DNA from 2 places in the Apilactobacillus pseudapinorum genome. Region 2 is predicted to be linked to the other one. Evidence: predicted binding sites of a transcription regulator. Region 2 holds the regulator's gene; the other holds the start of a gene.
What was found. Region 2 encodes CtsR, which represses protease genes until heat stress. Its sites were predicted from a motif close to TTGGTCAAAAAAGGTCAAANA; they were not measured.

Region 1 (11,443 bases), on a different contig from region 2:
CCCAACTATCTTAGTTGGTACTTCAACTCAACCAAACTCATTTACCGAATCAATCATTAAGGAAATGGCTGCTCACACTGAACGTCCAATTATCTTCCCTATTTCAAACCCAACTAAGTTGGCTGAAGCTAAGGCTGAAGACTTACTAAAATGGACTGACGGTAAAGCTCTTATCGGTACTGGTATCCCAGTTAACGATATTGAATACAATGGCACTGTTTACCAAATCGGTCAAGCTAACAACGCGTTAGTATACCCTGGTTTAGGTCTTGGTGCGATTGCCGCTACTGCCACTGTCCTAGATGACGAAATGATTTCTGCAGCTGCCCACTCACTTGGTGGTATTGTCGATACTGACAAACCAGGTGCTGCTGTCTTACCTCCAGTTTCTAAGTTGGATCAATTCTCAACTACTGTAGCTAAGGCCGTTGCCGATAGTGCTGTAAAACGTGGTCTTACCCGCGAAGACATCAAAGATGTTGACAAAGCTATCGAAGACACTAAGTGGGAACCTAAGTATTAATCTCTCTTTTAAAGATGATGTGTGTAAAAAAAGACGCCGAACAATGGCGTCTTTTTTTGTGGTTTAAATTTGTTCAATAATTTGTTTTGTGTTTTCAGCATCATTGAGAGAATAAAGATGAATATGGTTAGCACCGGCTTGTTCAAGCTTATTAATCATCTCAGCAGTGTATATAACTCCCTTTTCACCAAACTCTTCTTCTGATGCGTTCATCAAGGCAATTAGTTTGTCAGGAGTGGTCGCATGAGTTAAATCCAGCATCTTTTGCGTTTGTGTTTTTGAGATGACCGGCATGATACCAAACCAAATTGGCGTTGTAACATCAGTTCGATTTAAATAATCAACATAATCGTTCACATCAAAACTAAACTGCGAAATTAAATTAGTACATCCCTTAGTTACCTTGTGTTTTAGCCAATGCAATTCTTCATCGTTACTATTCAAGTAACAAGTCCCTGCGATATTTACATGTTGATATTCTTTTTTAATAAATTCAACTAACTCATCTGCATGCGAAAAGATAATTGCGGAATCATTTTGTGATAACTTATCTCCTCGCAATGCTAATACATCATTAACATCATGATTTTGCATTAAATCCATCATCTGTTTAACGGTATCGTAGTCTTTATCAATTCCAGTGAGGTGAATCATCACATCTACATCAGAATGTGCGTGAACATAATCAGCAATTTTAATACTTTGAATTAAATTATCCATATCGTGATTGCGATCGGTAATTGAAATAAACTGCGGATGCAGTGTTAATAAACCATCGAGGTTATCTTGATCGATATTGGGAGTAATTTCAAAAGAATATTGTAAGGGCATGCGAATCTCCTTTGGCTGAATTGATAGTTTAATTATATCCTACTATCTTGTTTTTAACGATGCACACAAAAAAAGACACCGCTTAAAGCGGTGTCTTTTTCAATTACTTATTTTCACTAATCACTACGTTACCATCTTCCATATCAGCCTTTAAGTGCTTAATGTCTTCATGGTCTAAGTAGAAGTCAGTAATCTTGTCTCTAATTTCTTGTTCTACAACACGACGTAGTGGACGAGCTCCCATGGCTTCATCGTATCCTTGTTCGATTAAGTAATCCTTAAATTCATCAGATACAACTACATCCATGTCTTTCTTAGCTAAAGTTGCGTTAACGTCACTTAGCATTAATTCGACAATTTCTTTCAAGTCATCCTTTGTTAGGTGTGAGAATTCAACAATCGCATTGAATCTGTTTAAGAATTCAGGACGGAAGTATGGAGATAATTTATCCATTAACTTCTTATCTTCATCTTTGTCACCAATCAATGTTTCATTACCGAATCCAGCGTTTGAAGTAGCAATCACAACTGTGTTCTTAAAGTTAACCACATTTCCTTGACCGTCAGTTAAACGACCATCGTCTAGCACTTGTAATAGAAGTGTTAAAACTTGAGGGTTGGCCTTTTCAATTTCATCCAATAATACGATTGAGTATGGGTTTCTTCTTACCTTTTCTGTCAAAGTATTATTGTTGTCATTGTATCCAACGTATCCTGCTGAAGCACCAATTAATTTTGATACCGCAGTTACATCAGAGTATTCTGACATGTCTAAACGAATAATGTTGTTCTTGTTACCAAACATATCCTTAGCTAATTGTTTTGCCAATTCAGTCTTACCTACACCGGTAGGACCTACGAATAAGAATGAACCAATTGGACGGTTACCTTCATCAAAACCAGCACGGTTTCTTCTGATAGCACGAGAAACTGCTGCAACTGCTTCGTCTTGACCGATAACCTTACCTTGTAGACGGTCGCCCATAGTCTTCAAACGTTCGATATCATTACTACTCAATTTAGCAACTGGAACACCAGTTAATCTTTCAACAGCTTCTGCAACATCATTGATAGTTGCTGTTACTTTAGTTTCATCGCTCTTGTTGTCGATTTGAGTTTGTAATTCTTCTATCTTATTCTTGTGATTTAGAGCTGCTTCATAATCTTCTTTTTCAGCGGCTTGTGCCTGTGCATCCTTTTCAGCTGCGATTTCATCTTCAATTGCCTTTTGATCTACAACTGGATGTTGTGCAGCTAAATGAGCAGCTGTCATGTCGACCAAGTCGATTGCCTTGTCTGGTAAACTTCTTTGTGGAATGTATTGAACAGAGTAGTCTACCGCAGCTTTTAGGACTTCATCAGGTAAAACAACATTGTGGTGTTCTTCATATAAAGGACGAATCCCTTTTAGAATTGCCAAAGTAGTTTCTTCACTTGGTGCCTTAATTTGCACTTCGTTGAAACGACGAGATAATGCTGCGTCCTTTAGAATAGTGTTTCTGTATTCATCTTGAGTAGTAGCACCAATTACAGTGATTTCACCACGAGATAATGCTGGTTTGATGATGTCAGCTAAACCTTTAGATCCGCTTTCGTCACCGGCGTTACCAGCACCCAAAATTTGGTGAATTTCATCGAAGAACAAGATCACATTGCCTTTAGCTTGAACTTCTTTAATCAAGTTTTGAATGTTTTCTTCAAAGCTACCACGGTATTGAGTTCCAGCTTCTAGTCCGGAAATATCAATGCTAATAACTTCCTTGTTCTTAATTGATGCTGGTACATCACCATTCACAATTGCTTGCGCTAATCCTTCTACAACTGCAGTCTTACCAACTCCAGCATCTCCTACTAAAACAGGATTGTTCTTAATTCTTCTTGATAAAACTTCAGTGGTTTCTTGGATTTCTTTGTCTCTACCAATTACTGGATCCAACTTGTTGTCGCGAGCTTCTTGAGTAAGATTACGACCTAACTTGTCTAAAATCCCTTCTTTATTAGAAGTAGTTTTTGGTTGAGTATTACCTTGGCCATTACTTAGTTGACCACTTTTTCTTAGTTGTTCTAATTGTTCTGGGGTCACTTCTTGACCGTTAATCATGTAACGACGTTGGGTATTGCTACTACCAGCGTCTCCTATAAATTGATTGAAAATTCTGTCAAAATCATCGTTAAATGGATCAAATGGACTTCTTGCCATAGTGCATCCCTGCCTTCTTTATAAATTTGTCAGCCTTCACGGCTGTCATATTGGATAAGGATGTTATCTTTGTTTCTTTCATCCTTTATCCATAATCTATATTATCACCTATTTTACATAATGCAATATATTTTTGACCTTTTTTGACCATATTTTTATAAAATAGTTAAAAACCATTGATATAATAGCATTTTTAAGAGTAAAATTTTTTTGACTTTTTATTGACCAATAACATTTCGAATTATACCATGTTATATCTTATTACATGTAAAATTAAAAATTTTAAAAAATTGTGATTTCTAAATATACTTTTATAGCAGGGTCTGGTATTATATCTTTATACAATGTTATGAAACGTAACGTGGAAAAGAATTTACATGAGAAGGGGTTTTTCTAATGAAGCAACATTCAAAAGCATTCCGCTGGCTGATCGCTTTCACTGCCGGAATCATCGTTGCATTGGGACTATTCGCAGCTCCACTAAAATCTAGTGCTGCTGAAAAGACCTATCAAATTGGAACGGATGTTACATTTCCTCCATTTGAATACGCAAACGATAACAATAAATATGTTGGTATCGATATTGACCTTATGAAGGCCATTGCTAAGGACCAACATTTTAAAGTCGACATTAAACCAATCGGTTTTAACGGTGCTATCCAAGCCGTTCAATCAGGCCAAATTGATGGTATGATTGCTGGTATGTCCATTACACCTGAACGTAAGGGATCATTTGATTTCTCAACACCTTACTACAACTCAGGAGTTGTAATGGCTGTTGCTCAAAACAGCAAAGTTAAGAGTCTTTCTGATTTACGTGGTAAAAACGTTGCCGTAAAGACTGGTACTACCGGTGCTCAATATGCACAATCAATTCAAAAGAAATATGGTTTCACCATTTCAACTTTTGATGATTCAAGTAACGTCTACGAAAACGTGCTTACTGGTAACTCAGTTGCTTGTTTTGATGACGAACCTGTATTAAAGTACGCTATTACTCAAGGTACTAAGCTACAAGTTGTTACCAAACCTGCTGAAGGTACTCCAATGGGATTCGGGGTTAAAAAAGGTCACAACGCTGAACTATTAAAGAAATTCAACACTGGTCTTGCTAACTTAAAGAAGAACGGTCAATACCAAAAGATTCTAGACAAGTACTTAAATGTTAAAAAGAGTGCTGAAGATACTCACTCATTCTGGGGTATCCTAAAACAAAACAAGACTTTTCTATGGGAAGGTTTCCTACAAACTCTATGGTTAACTATTATTTCCATCGTGTTTGCTACTATTTTTGGGGTAATCTTCGGACTATTTGGTGTATTACCAATTAAGTTCTTCCGTGGATTATCTTCAACAGTTATTTACCTATTTAGAGGTATGCCACTACTAGTATTAGCTTTATTCATTTACACTGGTATTCCTACCCTAACTGGTACTAAGATTCCTGCATTCGTTGCTGGGGTTATCACCTTGATGTTAGATGAAGGTGCATATATTGCTGCATTCGTTAAAGGTGGAATTGAATCAGTTGATAAAGGTCAAATGGAAGCCGCTCGCTCACTTGGATTACCATTTGGTAAGTCAATGAGAAAGATTATCTTACCTCAAGGTGTTAAGTTAATGGTTCCATCATTCATTAACCAATTCATCATTACTTTGAAGGATACTTCAATCCTATCTGTTATTGGTATTTTGGAACTTACTCAAACTGGTAAGATTATCATCGCCAGAAACCTTGAAGGATTCAAGGTATGGGCAATGGTTGCTATCATTTACTTAGTAATCATTACTTTACTAACTTGGCTATCAAACTGGGTTAAAAGGAGGGCTAAAATTTGAGTAAAATAAAAGTTACTGATTTACACAAACAATATGCTGACAACCACGTATTAAAGGGTGTCAACCTAGAAGTTAAAGATAACGAAGTAGTTGTTATCATCGGTCCTTCTGGATCAGGTAAATCAACATTACTAAGAACTTTAAACAAATTAGAAGAACCAACTTCAGGTTCAGTTGTCGTTCATGGAACTGACATTGCTAAAAAAGGTGTTAACATCGATAAAGTACGTGAACAAATTGGAATGGTTTTTCAACACTTTAACCTATTTAACAACCTAACAGTTGGTAAAAATATTATGCTAGCCCCTGTTGAATTAGGTAAGCTTTCAAAGGAAGAAGCCGAAACACAAGCTAAGAAGTTACTACAAGTCGTTGGTTTGGAAAACAAATTCGACGCTCCTGTTAACTCACTATCAGGTGGTCAAAAGCAACGTGTTGCGATTGCTCGTGCATTAGCTATGAACCCTGACATTATGTTATTCGACGAACCTACATCAGCTCTAGACCCTGAAATGGTCGGTGATGTATTAAACGTTATGAAGAAACTAGCTACTGATAACGGTATGACAATGGTTGTTGTTACTCATGAAATGGGCTTCGCTAAAGAAGTTGCTGATAGAGTTGTCTTCGTAGATCAAGGAATTATCCAAGAAGAAGGTACTCCAGACGAAATCTTTAACCACCCTCGTAACGAACGTCTAAAATCATTCTTATCAAAAGTTTTAGAAGTCTAGTTAACTAAAAAAGAACCTCAACAGAAATCCTGTTGAGGTTTTTTTAGTTGTGAGATAAAACGCTTAACAAAATGGTGGACTTACCTCCTAACATTCTGATGTGGGTTTTGAAAGTTCTGCTGCTAATTTAATTTTTGACCCTACGTTTCGCAGTAATTCACCGGTGCTCACAACGACTTCGGTTACGTAGGTTTGAATTCTATTTTTAATTACTTTTTCAATTACTTGATCTCTTGACATTTTATCATCTTCTTTTCAATTTAAACTGTCATCTATCTATATGTCTTTATGTTTCATCTCTTGCCATTACACTCATCTCCTTCGGATTTTTAACCATTGTTTCAATGCTTGCCATGGCGTTCGCCTCCTTTCTTTTCTCATTGATTTTTAATGTAATTATACTCATTCTCTAATCAACGTCAACCATTTAACTCAAAAAAATTCAATAAAAAAACTAGTGCTGAAAAGCACTAGTTCATCAGTTAATGTTTCATTTTCTTAACACTACTTAAAATCTTTGTAGCTGGATAAAAGCGACGAATATTAAATTCATCTCTAATTTGTTCCGCTACCTCGTTATCGTCATCATTTTCAGCAATCATTTGTCTAATTCGTTCAACATTTTCTCGATTGTTTAAGACGTCTCTAACGATCCCGCCATCTAAAAGATTGCGGACAATTTGATATATTGCAAAAATTACTAAAAGAATCGCAATTATATTCCACATATATAAGTAATCACTCCTATTAGTTATTATTATACGTGATTTATAGCGATTATTAAAGTGATACCACTTGTAAATGGATGTATTAGCGATTTTATTTTATTTATATCAAACGTTTAAAATCATTATAAACATTGCTAAATCAACATTTGTATAATCATAATCAAGTGTTATAATAAAAATATTATTTATAGAGGAGTCTTTACATATGTTAGAAACCATCAAAGAACGCAGTTTTGGTTTTATTACAGCCGGTTTAATCGCTGTTATTAGTCAATTTTTAACTATTTACATCCCCAATATTGGTGGAGCAACAATTGCGATTATCTTAGGGATTTTCCTAGGTAACACCTTTTTAACTCAACCAATCTTAAATGCTGGAACTAAATTTGCCGAAAAACGGCTTTTGGAATATTCAGTTATGCTACTTGGATTAACCATTACTTTCCAAACGATTTTAAAACTACACTGGTCTGGTTTAATCTTCATTATTATTCAAATGGCCGTTACCATAGTCTCAGCCATTTTAATTGGTAAGTGGCTTCACTTCGGAGAAGGAATTTATCTTTGTATGGCTGGTGGAAACGCTGTTTGCGGTTCATCAGCAATTGCATCAATCAAACCAGTAATTAATGCTTCTGATGATGATGCTGGTATGAGCATCACCCTTGTTAACTTAATGGGAACTGTCATGATGTTAGTATTACCAGTTCTAGGAACTATCATCTTTGGTCATGTCGATCTACTTAGAGGGGCATTAATCGGTGGAACCGTTCAATCAGTGGGTCAAGTAATTGCCAGTGCTACGATGGTAAACCAATCAACCGTTCAATACGCCACTCTTTTCAAGATCATGCGTATTATCATGTTAGTGGTAGTAGTTACTGTTTTCGCTAAAATGCATGCTAGTAATCAAGCAAAGCAATCTACTACAAAAGAGATTGAAAAAGAAATCAAGAAAAGTAAAATCGATTTCCTTCCTTGGTACGTACTTTGGTTCTTAATATTCTGTATTTTAAATAGTTTATTCACTCTACCTACATTCGTATCAGCAACAGCTCATTTCTTAAGTTCATGGTGTGAAATTATAGCTCTAGCAGCCATTGGATTGCGTTTAAACTTAAAAGCATTTCTACAAGCCGGAAAACGATTTGCAATTTACAGTGTCTCAGTTGGATTAATTCAAACGATTGTCGCACTAATCTTAATTAAATTATTAATCGCATAAAAAAAGAACCTCAATTGAGGTTCTTTTTTAGTGTCCTTTGTGCTTGGCAGCTTTCTTTTGTTGCTTTATAGCAAAGGTCTTTTGTTTCTTCTCTTTTAAATATTCACTCTTTTTCTTTTTACTAGCTTTCTTTTCTAATTGGCTTTGTTCTTTTAATGCAATCTGTGCTTTTGTCCCAATGCCATTGTTAACTTCTTTTCGACTAATTCTTTGTAGTCTTTTGGGATTAATCCGCTTATCTGAAATTCTCATTTCATCAGTTGATTGGCGATAGAACTTTAATTTATCCCAGTTCTTGTTAATAAGATCATTAATAACATATACCGATGGTTCTGATGTCCCTAAAGTTAATTTAGCCACTTCATAATGATCATCAACGTAATTTTCAACAATCAATCTATAAAAAGGCGGTTCGAATATTATGTTAGCTTTGCCTTTAACAGGTTTATTTATAACGAATACCCCCTTTTAGAAAATGATAAATCCTTATAAATTTATGTCCTTATAATATCATTATTGATGTTTTATATAAATGTTAATTTAATAAAAAAGAACCTCAATCGAGGATCTTTTTATCTGAGATAAGTACCTCGGTTCTTAATACCGAATTTAATAATGATAACCATAATAGACGTCTAGTTTTACCGATAAAAATTAGTTTTTAATTTGAATTTCATTATGATATTATTAGGCTTATAAAAACAGAGGAGATGATCTTATCTTAAAGATTGAAAATATTTCCAAATTATTTCCCAAAGTCCATGCTTTAAATAACGTTTCATTTGAAGCAAAAGATGGCCAAATTCTAGGACTAATCGGACAAAACGGTGCTGGTAAATCAACAACCTTTCACAGCATTCTGCGTTTTATAGAATTTGATGGGAAAATTACATTAAACAATCATGAAATCACTGTTAAGGACTTCAACGAAGTCGGCTACCTTCCAGAAGAACGTAGTCTATTCGAAAACCTAACAATTGAAAATCAAATTACATATTTTGCGGAACTAAAGGGACGCGACAAAAAATGGGTCAAGGCACGCATCGACTCATGGTTAAAACGCTTCGAAGTTAAGGGAGAAGCAAAAGACAAAATTAAATCACTATCTAAGGGTAACCAACAAAAGGTTCAACTAATCTGTACCTTAATTCATGAACCAAAGTTGGTAATATTAGATGAGCCATTTAGTGGTTTAGACCCAGTTAACGCTGATCTTTTAAAGAAAGAAATCATTAGAACTAAGGAAAGTGGTGCCGCCATCATCTTCTCAAGTCACGACATGAACAACGTTGAGGAACTTTGTGATCACGTTGTCATGCTTAGAAACGGAAAGGTAGTCCTAAACGGTAGCGTTGATGAAATCAGAAACCAATTCGGTAAGAAGCACGTCTTTGTAACAACTGATATGTCGTTAAACGAACTAGCTGAACTTGATGGTGTAAGTGAAGTGGTTAGACGTGGTCATAATCGTTACAAGATTACCCTTACCAATGAAGAATATGGTAAGGAAATCTTCGACGCCGTTAGTCGTGGCGAGTACATCGAAGAATTCAGTCAACAACCACCTACATTAGATGAAATCTTTAGAACAAAGGCGGTGGAAAAACATGCATAAGTTAAATATTATCTTTATGAGAAACTACCTACTCCATTTAAAATCAAAGAGTTTCATCACATTACTAATCACACCAATTATTTCAGTCTTAATTTTTGCTGGGATCGGTGGATTAGTAGCAAGCTCAAGCCAAAATTTTGATGACTACCAATTCGCCGTTGTCGGAGATTCAAGCGTTAAAAGTGAACTAGTATCTAAAGATAAAGATTCCATAGATACCAGCATCAAGTCCGAAAGTACCGCTAAAAAAGAACTTAAGAAGGACAATATTGATGGTTATATCAAAGTTTCCAAGGAAAACAATCAATACAAGGTTAATTTTGTTGGAAGCATCTCTTTGGATAGCGACGTTAAGACTGACTTATTAGCGATTGTGAACAAAAAGCAATCTGAACTTAACGTTAAAATCAGTAATGTTACTAGTGAACAGTACAAGAAACTATCTGTAAAACCGTCTTTTAAATCATCAATCACTAATAAGGAAAAGAAGCAAAATACTGATCAAACATCCAATGCTAATACATCATCAATCTATGTATTAATCTTTATTTCCTACTTCTTTATCTTAATTTACGCTTCCATCATGTCCACCACTATCGCGAAGGAAAAAGGTACCAAGATTTCAGAAATTATCTTCAGTAGCGTCTCACCTAGCACATACTTCAGTGGTAAAGTTGGCGCTGTGATTGCCTTGATGTCAACACAAATGGCAATTTACTGTGGTGTCGGAGTGTTTACATATTTCATCTTGAATATGTATCCATTCTTCAACTCACTATTCACATCCCAACACGTATTAATCAGTACGTTTATCGGTAATATCTTTAGTATTAACCTACTATTCATCTTCATTGGTTTCGTAATCGCAATCGTTCTTGCAGCGATTTGTGGTTCTCTTTCAGCCAACGTCGAAGGTGCTGCCAAATCATCTCAACCACTTGTATTCTTGATTGCAGTTATCTTTGGGTTTTCATTTAGTTTTATTAATAATGGTGCTTCCGACCCAATCATTTTACAAGTTGGATCATACATTCCACTATTATCATCATTCTTTATGCCAATTAGATTAATTAATCATAATGCAAACCTATTCGAAGGAATTATTTCACTATTGATTGCGATTGCCTTCATTGCATTTGTGACTTACAAGTTCTCAAACGTTTACAAGCTATTTATGCTAAACAATGAGGAAGGAACCTTCTTCAAACGTATTAGATCATCTTTAAACAACAAATAAGTCCATAAAAAATAACCCTGAATAATTATGATCAGGGTTATTTTTTTAATCCATTTTAACGGCTTCATTAATTGATAATAGATATAGGTACTTATCAGTAACCGGTTTGTGCAAGATATGGTTTAACGCTTCAGCGTATAAATTAATTTGACCACGATAATTGTCTTTAATTTTTTCAATCCCTTTTTCTTGGTCGTTACTCTTAACTTTATCAGTCTTGTAATCGAATAAGATAACATGATCTTCTAATTCGATATAACCATCAATAATCCCATGGACTAATATTTTTTCATCTGATTGTTCTGTGAAGTCCTCAAAGATTTGATTGGCATTCATCAACATTGAAAATGGTGCTTCACGATGGAGTGAATCGACGTGTTCTAACATCTCTTGACCAATTTCACTGTCAAAGACCTTAGTAACTTCACCAATGTTAATTAGTTTTCCAACTGGTTCAGTAATAACGTTATCAGCAATTAAACGGTCTAATAATGATTGAACCGCTGTTTCA
Region 2 (11,443 bases):
AATAAAGAACCGCCTAAGATATTCTCTTAGGCGGTTCTTTATATATAAAAATAAGCTGATATTATATGAGGAGATGCTAGTAAAAAAGATCAAAAATGAATTAATAGTCATTTTTTGCAAAAAAAGGTAGACGAGGAATGCATTTTTCGATATAATATTTTTTGTTGAGTTATTAAACGGCTTACCAATAGCAATGCAAAGTAAAATATTTAAAATTTTTCTTGACATGAATTGCTTTAAATGATAATATTTAATAGTTGTCTTCTTAAGAGATAACTTGATTGACCTCATGGAGGATTAGCTCAGTTGGGAGAGCATCTGCCTTACAAGCAGGAGGTCACAGGTTCGAGCCCTGTATCCTCCATTGAGCCGTTAGCTCAGCCGGTAGAGCATCTGACTTTTAATCAGAGGGTCGGCAGTTCGAACCTGCCACGGCTCATTGGCTCAATGCCATATACAATTTAATATTTACCATGCGGGCGTGGCGGAACTGGCAGACGCGCTAGATTTAGGTTCTAGTTTCCTTATGGAAGTGGGGGTTCGAATCCCTTCGCCCGCATTGCATTATTTGCAAAAATGCTGCCGACTTAGCTCAGTTGGCTAGAGCGCTTCACTAGTAATGAAGAGGTCGGGTGTTCGAATCATCTAGTCGGCATTTATGCGGAAGTAGTTCAGTGGTAGAACATCAGCTTGCCATGCTGGGGGTCGCGGGTTCGAATCCCGTCTTCCGCTTTGCATACTTCTGCCGGGGTGGCGGAATTGGCAGACGCACAGGACTTAAAATCCTGCGGTCAGTGATGACCGTACCGGTTCGATCCCGGTCCTCGGCATTATTTTTAATTTAATATTTATTATGCACCCATAGCGCAACTGGATAGAGTGTCTGACTACGAATCAGAAGGTTGTAGGTTCGACTCCTACTGGGTGCATTTTTTTTATTTCGGGAAGTAGCTCAGCTTGGTAGAGCACCTGGTTTGGGACCAGGGGGTCGCAGGTTCGAATCCTGTCTTCCCGATAATATAGATAAAAAAGAGAAAATGTTAATTCATTTTCTCTTTTTATTTTCGGTAAAAATCTTTGCATTTCAACTATAATTCCGTATAATTATAGTCAAGATTAGTCAAAGAATTGGGGTGGTAACATGCAAGGAAAAAACATTTCCGATATTATCGAAAGATATCTAAAGGAAATGATTGCTGAAGATGAACGTGTTGAGATTAGTAGATCTGATATTGCCAGTCACTTTGATGTTGTACCATCACAGATTAATTATGTGATTAAGACTCGTTTTACTATCCAAAATGGATACGTCGTAGAAAGTAAACGAGGTGGCGGGGGTTACATCCGCATTGAAAAAGTGAAATTATTAGATAATATTGAAATTCTAGACACGTTAATAGATGCAATTGGCACTGACCTAACTCAAAGGGAAGCTAAAGCAGTAATAAATACTTTAGTAGTAAATGAGCTAATTACTGACAATGAAGCTGATTTAGTGTTAGCATCTATAACTAAACAAACTCTAGCAATCGGTAACACATTACTTGAAAATCAGATTAGAGCAAACATAATGATCGCCATTTTAGATCATTTAAGATACAAGAGCTAGAAAGTGAGGCATAACATGGATAACATTTTTACTCCTAGTGCAAAAAACGTTTTAATTATAGCGCAAGAACAAGCCAAAATTTTTGGTCATCAGGCTATCGGAACTGAACATTTATTACTAGCTTTAGCGATGGAAACTAACGGAATCGCAAAGTCGGCATTAAAACAATGCGATATTAATGAAGAAGATATCAAGGGTGAAATCGAAATTTTAGTTGGTTATGGTAACCTAGATCAATACGATCAAGATTCATACTTGCCATATTCACCAAAGACAGAACAAATGCTAACTATTGCAGGTCAAGTTTCAAAGAAATATGGTGCTGCTAGAATTGGGACTGAACACTTATTAATCGCCATTTTAGATACACCAGAAACTGTCGCTACTAGAATTTTGGAAAGCATGAACGTAAGAGACATGAACTTTATTAAAAAAGTGCTATTACGTAAGATGGGCTTTTCATCAAACCCAAATTCAAACCCAAATGCGAAAAATATTCCATTGCCAGGTGGCAAACCATCAGTGGCTAACGGAACTACACCAACATTGGATTCATTAGCAACCGACTTAACTAAGGCTGCTAAAGATGGGTTAATCGATCCTACAATTGGTCGAGATGACGTTATCAAACGTGTCGTCCAAATTCTAAGTCGTCGTACTAAGAATAACCCTGTGTTAGTTGGTGAAGCAGGGGTTGGTAAGACTGCTGTTGTGGAAGGATTAGCGCTAAAGATTGCTAACCGCCAAGTACCAGAAGATATGGAAAGCAAACGTGTCATGATGCTTGAAATGGGAACTTTAGTTGCTGGAACTAAGTATCGTGGTGAATTCGAAAAACGTTTAATGAAGATTATCAGCGAAATTAAATCAGTGGGTAACGTCATTTTGTTCATCGATGAATTACACACCTTAATGGGCGCTGGTGGTGCTGAAGGAGCCATTGATGCTTCTAACATTTTAAAACCAGCATTAGCTCGAGGCGACTTACAAACTATCGGTGCCACTACATTGAACGAATATCAAAAGTACATTGAAAAAGATGGCGCTTTAGCTCGTCGTTTCGCCACTGTTTCTGTGGAAGAACCAACTAGAGATGAAGCAATTCAAATTCTAAAGGGAATTCGTCCTAAGTATGAAACTCATCATCAAGTTAAGATTACTGATGAAGCCATTGAACAAGCGGTTGATTTATCATCTCGCTACATTAGTAACCGTTTCTTACCTGATAAGGCGATTGATTTGATGGATGAAGCAGCAGCGATGATTAGGATTGATAATTTAGACGATGAAGATCCATTGGATGAATTACAAAACCAAATCGCTGATTACAGTAAGGCACTAGAAAGTGCTATTGAAGAACAACGTTTTGAAGATGCTGTTAGTTTAAGAGAAAAAGAACAAGCAGCTCAAAAAGAATTAGCTGAAAAACGTGATAAGATTGCAAGCCAACGTGAAAAAGACCAAAAAGAACACAAGTACAATATTTCAGAAACTGGTGAAGATGTTGCTAAAGTTGTATCTGAATGGACTGGTGTACCTGTTACTAAGATGACTAAGACTGATAGTAAGCGTTTAGTCAACCTAGAAAGCATTTTGCATAAGAAGATTATTGGTCAAAACGAAGCTGTCTCTGCAGTATCTAGAGCAATCAGACGTGCAAGAAGTGGAATTAAAGATCCTAACCGTCCAATTGGTTCATTTATCTTCTTAGGACCAACGGGTGTTGGTAAGACTGAATTGGCTAAGGATTTAGCTGAAGAAATGTTTGGTTCAAAAGACGATATTATCAGAATTGATATGTCAGAATACATGCAAAAGGAATCAGCTTCTCGAATGGTTGGTTCAGCTCCTGGATACGTTGGATACGAAGAAGGTGGCCAATTAACTGAAAAGGTAAGACAACACCCATACTCAGTTGTTTTATTTGATGAAGTAGAAAAGGCCCATCCAGATGTCTTCAACTTGCTATTACAAGTGCTAGATGATGGATACCTAACTGATTCCAAGGGTCGCCACGTTGACTTCAGAAACACTGTGCTAATTATGACTTCTAACTTAGGTGCTGCCGCACTTCGTGATAAGAAGACAGTTGGTTTCGGTGCTGAATTAGATAAAGACGATGAAAGCTACAAGCTAATGAAGAAGACTGTTGAAGAACAAATGAAACGTTTCTTCAGACCAGAATTCTTAAACCGAATTGATGAAACAATTATTTTCCATGAACTAAACCAAAAACAAGTTCAAGAAATCGTTAAGTTAATGACAAACGACTTGTTGAAGAGAGTTCATGATTTAGGTATCAACATCAAGATGACGCCGGCTGCAATTGAATTGATTGCTAAGAATGGCTTTAATCCTGAATATGGTGCGCGTCCAATTAGAAGAGCGCTTCAAAATGATGTTGAAGATAAAATTTCTGAAGAAATTCTTGCTGGTTCAATTAAACCAGGGGATGAAGTTTCAATCGGAGCTTCCAAAGGAAAAATTACAGTTACGAAAAAAGAAACTGTTCACGCATAAAAAAAGAGAGGATTTAGCCCTCTCTTTTTTATATGCAAAGCATTGACTTAACTATTCTTTTAGAGTATCATACTGAGTATATAACTATGAAATGAAATGCGTGTCGGCGATCTATTGTCCGTCAGATGCGCCTATATCAACCAAAAATAAGCGTCAATCGAGATTGCTTGTTTTGGTTTTTTTTTGCTCATTTTTAGAAAAAATCAGTAAAAAAGTGCAATTGTAACACAATTGTAATATTTCATTTTCATAGAATTTTTTGGAGGGGTGAAGAACTTGGCAGGACATTTAGTTAAATATGGTAAACACCGTATTCGTAGAAGTTACTCACAAATCAAGGAAGTTCTTGATTTACCTAATTTAATTGAAATTCAAACCGATTCATACAAGTGGTTCTTAGATGAAGGTTTGCGTGAAATGTTTAACAGCATTATGCCAATTGATGATTTCCAAGGAAAACTATCCTTAGAATTCGTTGATTACCAACTATTAGAACCTAAGTACACTGTTAATGAAGCAAGAGATCATGAGGCTAACTACTCAGCTCCACTTCATATCACATTAAAATTGACTAATCATGAAACTGGTGAAATCAAGACCCAAGATGTTTTCTTTGGTGATTTTCCATTAATGACAGATCAAGGTACTTTTATTATCAATGGAGCAGAACGTGTAATTGTTTCACAATTAGTTCGTTCTCCTGGTGTTTTCTTCCATAAAGAAGAAGACAAGAACGGCCGTATCAGTTACGGTACTACTGTAATTCCTAACCGTGGTGCATGGATGGAATTCGAAACTGATGCAAAGAACTTATCTTACGTACGTATTGATAGAACTAGAAAGCTACCAATTACTGAATTAGTACGTGCTTTAGGTTTTGGCTCTGACGATGAAATTACTCAAATTTTAGGTAGCAATGACAGCCTTTCATTAACTCTTGAAAAGGATGTTCACAAAGATACAACTGATTCACGTGTTGAAGAAGCCCTAAAAGACATCTACGAACGTCTACGTCCTGGTGAACCTAAGACTGCTGACTCTTCTCGTAGCCTATTAACTACTAGATTCTTTGATCCAAAACGTTACGACATGGCTCCAGTTGGTAGATACAAGACCAACAACAAGTTGAGCTTAAAGACTCGTTTACTTGGATTAACCCTTGCTGAAACTTTAGCTGACCCAGATACTGGTGAAATTATTGCTAAGAAGGGTACTGTTGTTGATAAGAATGTTATGAAGGAACTAGCTCCATACTTGGATCGTGAAGACTTCAAAGCATACACATTCAACCCTTCAGATGAATCAGTAGTTCCTGAGCCAATGACTGTTCAAATCATTAAAGTACAATCAGAAACTGATCCAGACCATGTTGTTAACATGATCGGAAATGATAACATTCCTGAAGATTTCCACCACATTACTCCGGCAGATATCATTGCCTCAATCAACTACTTCTTTAACTTACAAGAAGGAATTGGTGAACCTGATGATATTGACCATTTAGGTAACCGTCGTATTCGTTCTGTTGGTGAATTACTACAAAACCAATTCAGAATTGGTTTAGCTAGAATGGAACGTGTTGTTAGAGAACGTATGTCAATTCAAGACACTACAACTGTTACTCCACAACAATTAATCAACATTCGTCCTGTAGTTGCTTCAATTAAGGAATTCTTTGGTTCATCACAATTATCACAATTCATGGACCAAACTAACCCATTGGGTGAATTAACTCATAAACGTCGTCTATCTGCATTGGGACCTGGTGGTTTAACTAGAGACCGTGCCGGATACGAAGTTCGTGACGTTCACTACACTCACTATGGTCGTATTTGTCCTATTGAAACTCCTGAAGGACCTAACATTGGTTTGATTAACTCACTTTCAAGTTATTCTAAAGTTAACAAGTACGGTTTCGTGGAAACACCATACCGTCGTGTTTCATGGGATACTCACAAAGTTACTGATAAGATTGATTACTTATCAGCTGACGAAGAAGATAACTTCGTAGTTGCTCAAGCTAACTCACCATTAAATGAAGATGGTTCATTCAAGAACGACGTTGTTATGGCTAGATACAAGTCAAACAACATCGAAACTAAGATTGAAAACGTCGATTACATGGATGTTTCACCTAAACAAGTTGTTTCTGTTGCGACTGCATGTATTCCTTTCTTGGAAAACGATGACTCCAACCGTGCCCTAATGGGTGCCAACATGCAACGTCAAGCTGTTCCTTTGGTAAATCCACATGCTCCACTTGTTGGAACTGGGATCGAATACAAGGCAGCTCATGATTCTGGGGTTGCTCTAATCTGTAAACACCCAGGTACTGTTGAATATGTTGACGCTGACGAAGTTCGTGTTAGAAGAGAAGACGGTTCATTAGATACTTACAAGCTAATGAAATTCCAACGTTCAAACGGTGGTAAAAACTACAACCAACGTCCAATCGTTCGTGTAAACGACAAGGTTGACGCTGATGAAATTCTTGCTGATGGTCCATCAATGGAAAACGGTGAATTGGCCCTAGGTCAAAACCCTGTTGTTGCATTTATGACTTGGCAAGGTTACAACTTCGAAGATGCCATTGGTATTTCAGAACGTTTAGTTAGAGAAGATGTATATACTTCAATTCATATTGAAGAATACGAATCAGAAACTAGAGATACCAAACTTGGACCTGAAGAAATGACTAGAGAAATTCCTAATGTTGGGGAAGAAGCTCTAAGAAACCTTGACGAAGAAGGAACTATCAGAATTGGTGCTGAAGTACATGATGGTGACATCTTAGTTGGTAAGGTTACTCCTAAGGGTGTAACAGAATTATCAGCTGAAGAAAGATTGCTACATGCTATCTTCGGTGAAAAATCTAGAGAAGTTCGTGATACTTCACTACGTGTGCCTCACGGTGGTGGCGGTATCGTTCAAGACGTTAAGGTCTTCACTCGTGAAAACGGTGACGAATTAGCTCCAGGTGTTAACAAGATGGTTCGAGTATACATTGCTCAAAAACGTAAGATTCAAGTAGGGGACAAGATGTCTGGTCGTCACGGTAACAAAGGTACTGTATCAATTGTTATCCCTGAAGAAGATATGCCTTACTTACCAGATGGTACTCCAATCGATATCCTATTGAGTCCCATGGGTGTGCCTTCACGTATGAACATCGGACAAGTTCTTGAACTTCACTTAGGTATGGCTGCTAGAAAACTTGGTATCCACGTAAGTACTCCGGTATTCGATGGTGCTCGTGATTCTGATATTTGGGATGCTGTTAAGGAAGCTGGTATGGCTTCAGACGGTAAATCAGTTGTTTACGATGGTAGAACTGGTGAACCATTTGACAAACGTGTCGCTGTTGGGGTTATGCACTACTTGAAACTTGCCCACATGGTTGATGACAAGATCCATGCTCGTTCAATTGGACCTTACTCATTAGTTACTCAACAACCACTTGGTGGTAAAGCCCAATTTGGGGGACAACGTTTCGGGGAAATGGAAGTTTGGGCCCTAGAAGCTTATGGTGCCGCATACACACTACAAGAAATCTTGACTTACAAGTCAGATGATGTTGTTGGTCGTGTTAAGACATACGAAGCAATCGTTAAGGGTGAACCAATTCCTAAGCCAGGTGTTCCTGAATCATTCCGTGTTCTTGTTAAAGAACTTCAAGCTCTTGGATTAGACATGAAGGTTCTAAATGATGACAATGAAGAAATCGAACTTCGCGACTTAGATAGTGAAGACGATGACAATGTCTTAAACACTGATGCTTTAAGCAAACTAGCTGAAAAGCAAAGACAAGGCAAGGAAGAAACAGACGAAGAAAAGTCTGAACAAGATGATAAAGCAAACACCAACTTTAAGGAATAAAGAAAGGGGACTATCCATTGGTCGATGTAAATAAATTTTCAAGCATGCAAATTGGATTAGCTTCTTCTGATAAGATTCGTAGTTGGTCATTTGGTGAAGTTAAAAAGCCAGAAACTATTAACTACAGAACCTTAAAACCAGAAAAAGACGGTCTATTCGACGAAAGAATTTTTGGTCCTACAAAGGATTGGGAATGTGCTTGTGGTAAATATAAACGTATTAGATATAAAGGTATTGTCTGTGACCGTTGTGGAGTTGAAGTTACTCGTGCCAAAGTACGTCGTGAACGTATGGGACACATTGAACTTGCTGCTCCAGTAACACACATTTGGTACTTCAAGGGTATTCCAAGTAGAATGGGTCTTGTATTAGACATGAGTCCACGTGCTTTGGAAGAAATTATCTACTTTGCTTCATACGTTGTTACTGATCCTGGTGATACTCCACTAGAAAACAAGCAACTAATTTCAGAACAAGATTACCGTGACAAGAAACTAGAATACGGTAATCGTTTCCAAGCAAAAATTGGTGCTGAAGCAATTAGAACTTTATTGAACAATGTTGATATCAATAAAGAAGTTGCAGAACTAAAAGATGAACTTAAGAAAGCTACTGGTCAAAAACGTGTTAGAGCGGTTAGACGTCTAGATATTCTAGAAGCCTTCTTACAATCTGGTAATGACTTATCTTGGATGGTAATGGAAGCAATTCCTGTTATTCCACCTGACTTAAGACCGATGGTACAACTAGAAGGTGGCCGTTTCGCTACTTCTGACTTAAATGACTTGTACCGTCGTGTTATTAACAGAAATAACCGTTTGAAGAGACTATTAGATCTACATGCTCCTGGTATCATCGTTCAAAACGAAAAACGTATGTTACAAGAAGCTGTTGATGCTTTAATCGATAACGGTCGTCGTGGTCGTCCTGTTGCCGGTCCTGGTAACCGTCCACTTAAGTCTCTATCACATATGCTTAAAGGTAAGCAAGGTCGTTTCAGACAAAACTTACTTGGTAAGCGTGTTGATTACTCTGGTCGTTCAGTTATTGATGTTGGACCTTTCTTGAAGTTCAACCAAATGGGACTTCCAGTTCCAATGGCCATGGAATTATTCAAGCCTTTCATTATGAAAGAACTTGTAAAACGTGGTAGTGCATCAAACATTAAGTCTGCTAAACGTCAAATCGAACGTAAAGATGAAGAAGTATTCGATGTTTTAGATGATGTTATTAAAGAACATCCAGTATTACTTAACCGTGCGCCTACATTGCATAGATTAGGTATTCAAGCATTCGAACCAGTGTTGGTTTCAGGTAAATCAATGCGTCTTCACCCATTAGCCTGTGAAGCTTACAACGCCGATTTTGATGGTGACCAAATGGCCATCCATGTTCCTTTATCAGATGAAGCACAAGCTGAATCAAGACTATTAATGCTTGCTGCAACTCATATCCTTGCACCTCGTGACGGTAATCCTATCGTTGCTCCTTCTCAAGATATGGTTATCGGTAACTACTACCTAACTATGGAAGAAGAAGGTCGTGAAGGTGAAGGTATGATCTTTAACACTCCTGAAGAAGCTAAGCTTTCATACCAAAGTGGTTTAACCCACTGGCACACACGTGTTGGTATTGCTGCTTCATCAATGAGTGAAAAGCCATTCACTGACGAACAAAAGAACAAGATTCTAGTTACAACTATTGGTAAGATTATCTTTAACGGTATTCTTCCAGATTCATTCCAATACTTGAATGAACCAACTGATACTAACCTACACGGTCACTTATCAGATAGTTTCTTCCTAGAACCAGGTGAAGATATCCATGAACACCTAAAGAATGCTCCATTAAACGGTGCATTTAAGAAAGGTTTCCTATCAGATATCATCGCTGAAGTTTACAAACAATACAAAGTAACTGAAACTTCACAACTACTAGATAGAATGAAGGACTTAGGTTACAACGAATCAACTAAGTCTGGTTTAACTGTTGGGGTTACTGATATCACTGATTTGAAATCAAAACCTCAAATTATTGCTGAATCACACAAGAAAGTTGAAAACGTTACTAAACAATTCCGTCGTGGTTTGATTACTGATCAAGAACGTTATGAAAGAGTTATTGGTATCTGGAGTGATGCTAAGGATGAAATTCAAAACGACTTGTTGAAGAACTTCGACCCTCAAAACCCTATCTTTATGATGAGTGATTCTGGAGCTCGTGGTAACATCTCTAACTTTACTCAACTAGCTGGTATGCGTGGATTGATGGCCGCTCCTAACGGTGAAATCATGGAACTTCCTATCACTGCGAACTTCCGTGAAGGTCTATCTGTTTTGGAAATGTTCATTTCTACCCATGGTGCCCGTAAAGGTATGACTGATACTGCCTTGAAGACTGCCAACTCAGGTTACTTAACCCGTCGTTTGGTTGATGTTGCTCAAGACGTTATTATCAGAGAACAAGACTGTGGTACTGACCGTGGTGTTATCGTTGCTGCCTTGACTCAAGGTAACGAAATGATTGAACCATTATACGATCGTATCATTGGTAGATATGCTATGAAGACAGTTAAACACCCAGAAACTGGTGAAGTAATTGTTAAGCATAATCAAATGATCAACGAACCAGAAGCTAAAGCAATTGAAGCTGCTGGTATCGAAGAAGTTGAAATTCGTTCAGCATTCACTTGTAACACAGTTCACGGGGTTTGTGAAAGATGTTATGGTCGTAACTTAGCAACTGGATCACCTGTTGAAGTTGGTGAAGCAGTTGGTACTGTTGCTGCTCAATCAATTGGTGAACCTGGTACTCAATTAACTATGAGAAACTTCCATACTGGTGGGGTTGCCGGTAACGCCGATATCACTCAAGGTCTTCCTCGTGTTCAAGAAATCTTTGAAGCAAGAAATCCTAAAGGTAAAGCTGAAATTACCGAAGTTACTGGTACTGTAAGCTTAATCGAAGAAAACCCTGCTGAAAGAGTTAAAGAAGTTACTATTAAGGGTGACGCTGACACTAGAACTTACAAAGTTCCAATTAATGCTCGTATGAACGTTGTTGAAGGTGACTTCATCCACAGAGGACAAGCAATTAACGAAGGTTCAATTGATCCTAAGGAACTTATCAAGGTTCGTGACTCACTATCAACTGAAGTATACTTGCTAAGTGAAGTTCAAAAGACTTACCGTATGCAAGGGGTAGAAGTTAGTGATAAGCATGCTGAAATCATGGTTCGTCAAATGCTACGTAAGGTTAGAATCATGGATTCAGGTGACACTGATGTTCTTCCAGGTACTTTAATGGATATTAATGACTTTAAGGAAGCTAATGCTGAAGCAGTTATTACTGGTAAGATTCCAGCAACTGCACGTCCAGTTATCCTAGGAATTACTAAGGCTGCCCTAGAAACTAACAGTTTCTTATCAGCTGCATCAT

Region 1: ABWU86_RS03360 (ATP-dependent Clp protease ATP-binding subunit) is a predicted target of CtsR. The motif match lies at 3,685-3,705, and genes of this name have one in related genera.

The regions. Positions count from the first base shown of each region.
Region 1 covers NZ_BAABVU010000018.1:19,400-30,842, reverse strand. Annotated here, with positions in the region: gene ABWU86_RS03370 (malolactic enzyme) at 1-523, shown strand, start outside; gene ABWU86_RS03365 (methylenetetrahydrofolate reductase) at 587-1,354, opposite strand; gene ABWU86_RS03360 (ATP-dependent Clp protease ATP-binding subunit) at 1,458-3,554, opposite strand; gene ABWU86_RS03355 (amino acid ABC transporter substrate-binding protein/permease) at 3,951-5,393, shown strand; gene ABWU86_RS03350 (amino acid ABC transporter ATP-binding protein) at 5,390-6,127, shown strand; gene ABWU86_RS03345 (hypothetical protein) at 6,610-6,855, opposite strand; gene ABWU86_RS03340 (YeiH family protein) at 7,061-8,080, shown strand; gene ABWU86_RS03335 (YjdF family protein) at 8,108-8,500, opposite strand; gene ABWU86_RS03330 (ABC transporter ATP-binding protein) at 8,799-9,695, shown strand; gene ABWU86_RS03325 (ABC transporter permease) at 9,688-10,932, shown strand; gene addA (helicase-exonuclease AddAB subunit AddA) at 10,978-11,443, opposite strand, start outside.
Region 2 covers NZ_BAABVU010000012.1:76,097-87,539, reverse strand. Annotated here, with positions in the region: tRNA gene ABWU86_RS01860 (tRNA-Val) at 292-364, shown strand; tRNA gene ABWU86_RS01855 (tRNA-Lys) at 367-439, shown strand; tRNA gene ABWU86_RS01850 (tRNA-Leu) at 476-559, shown strand; tRNA gene ABWU86_RS01845 (tRNA-Thr) at 582-655, shown strand; tRNA gene ABWU86_RS01840 (tRNA-Gly) at 661-732, shown strand; tRNA gene ABWU86_RS01835 (tRNA-Leu) at 745-830, shown strand; tRNA gene ABWU86_RS01830 (tRNA-Arg) at 856-929, shown strand; tRNA gene ABWU86_RS01825 (tRNA-Pro) at 942-1,015, shown strand; gene ABWU86_RS01820 (CtsR family transcriptional regulator) at 1,142-1,609, shown strand; gene ABWU86_RS01815 (ATP-dependent Clp protease ATP-binding subunit) at 1,625-4,129, shown strand; gene rpoB (DNA-directed RNA polymerase subunit beta) at 4,406-8,005, shown strand; gene rpoC (DNA-directed RNA polymerase subunit beta') at 8,023-11,443, shown strand, end outside.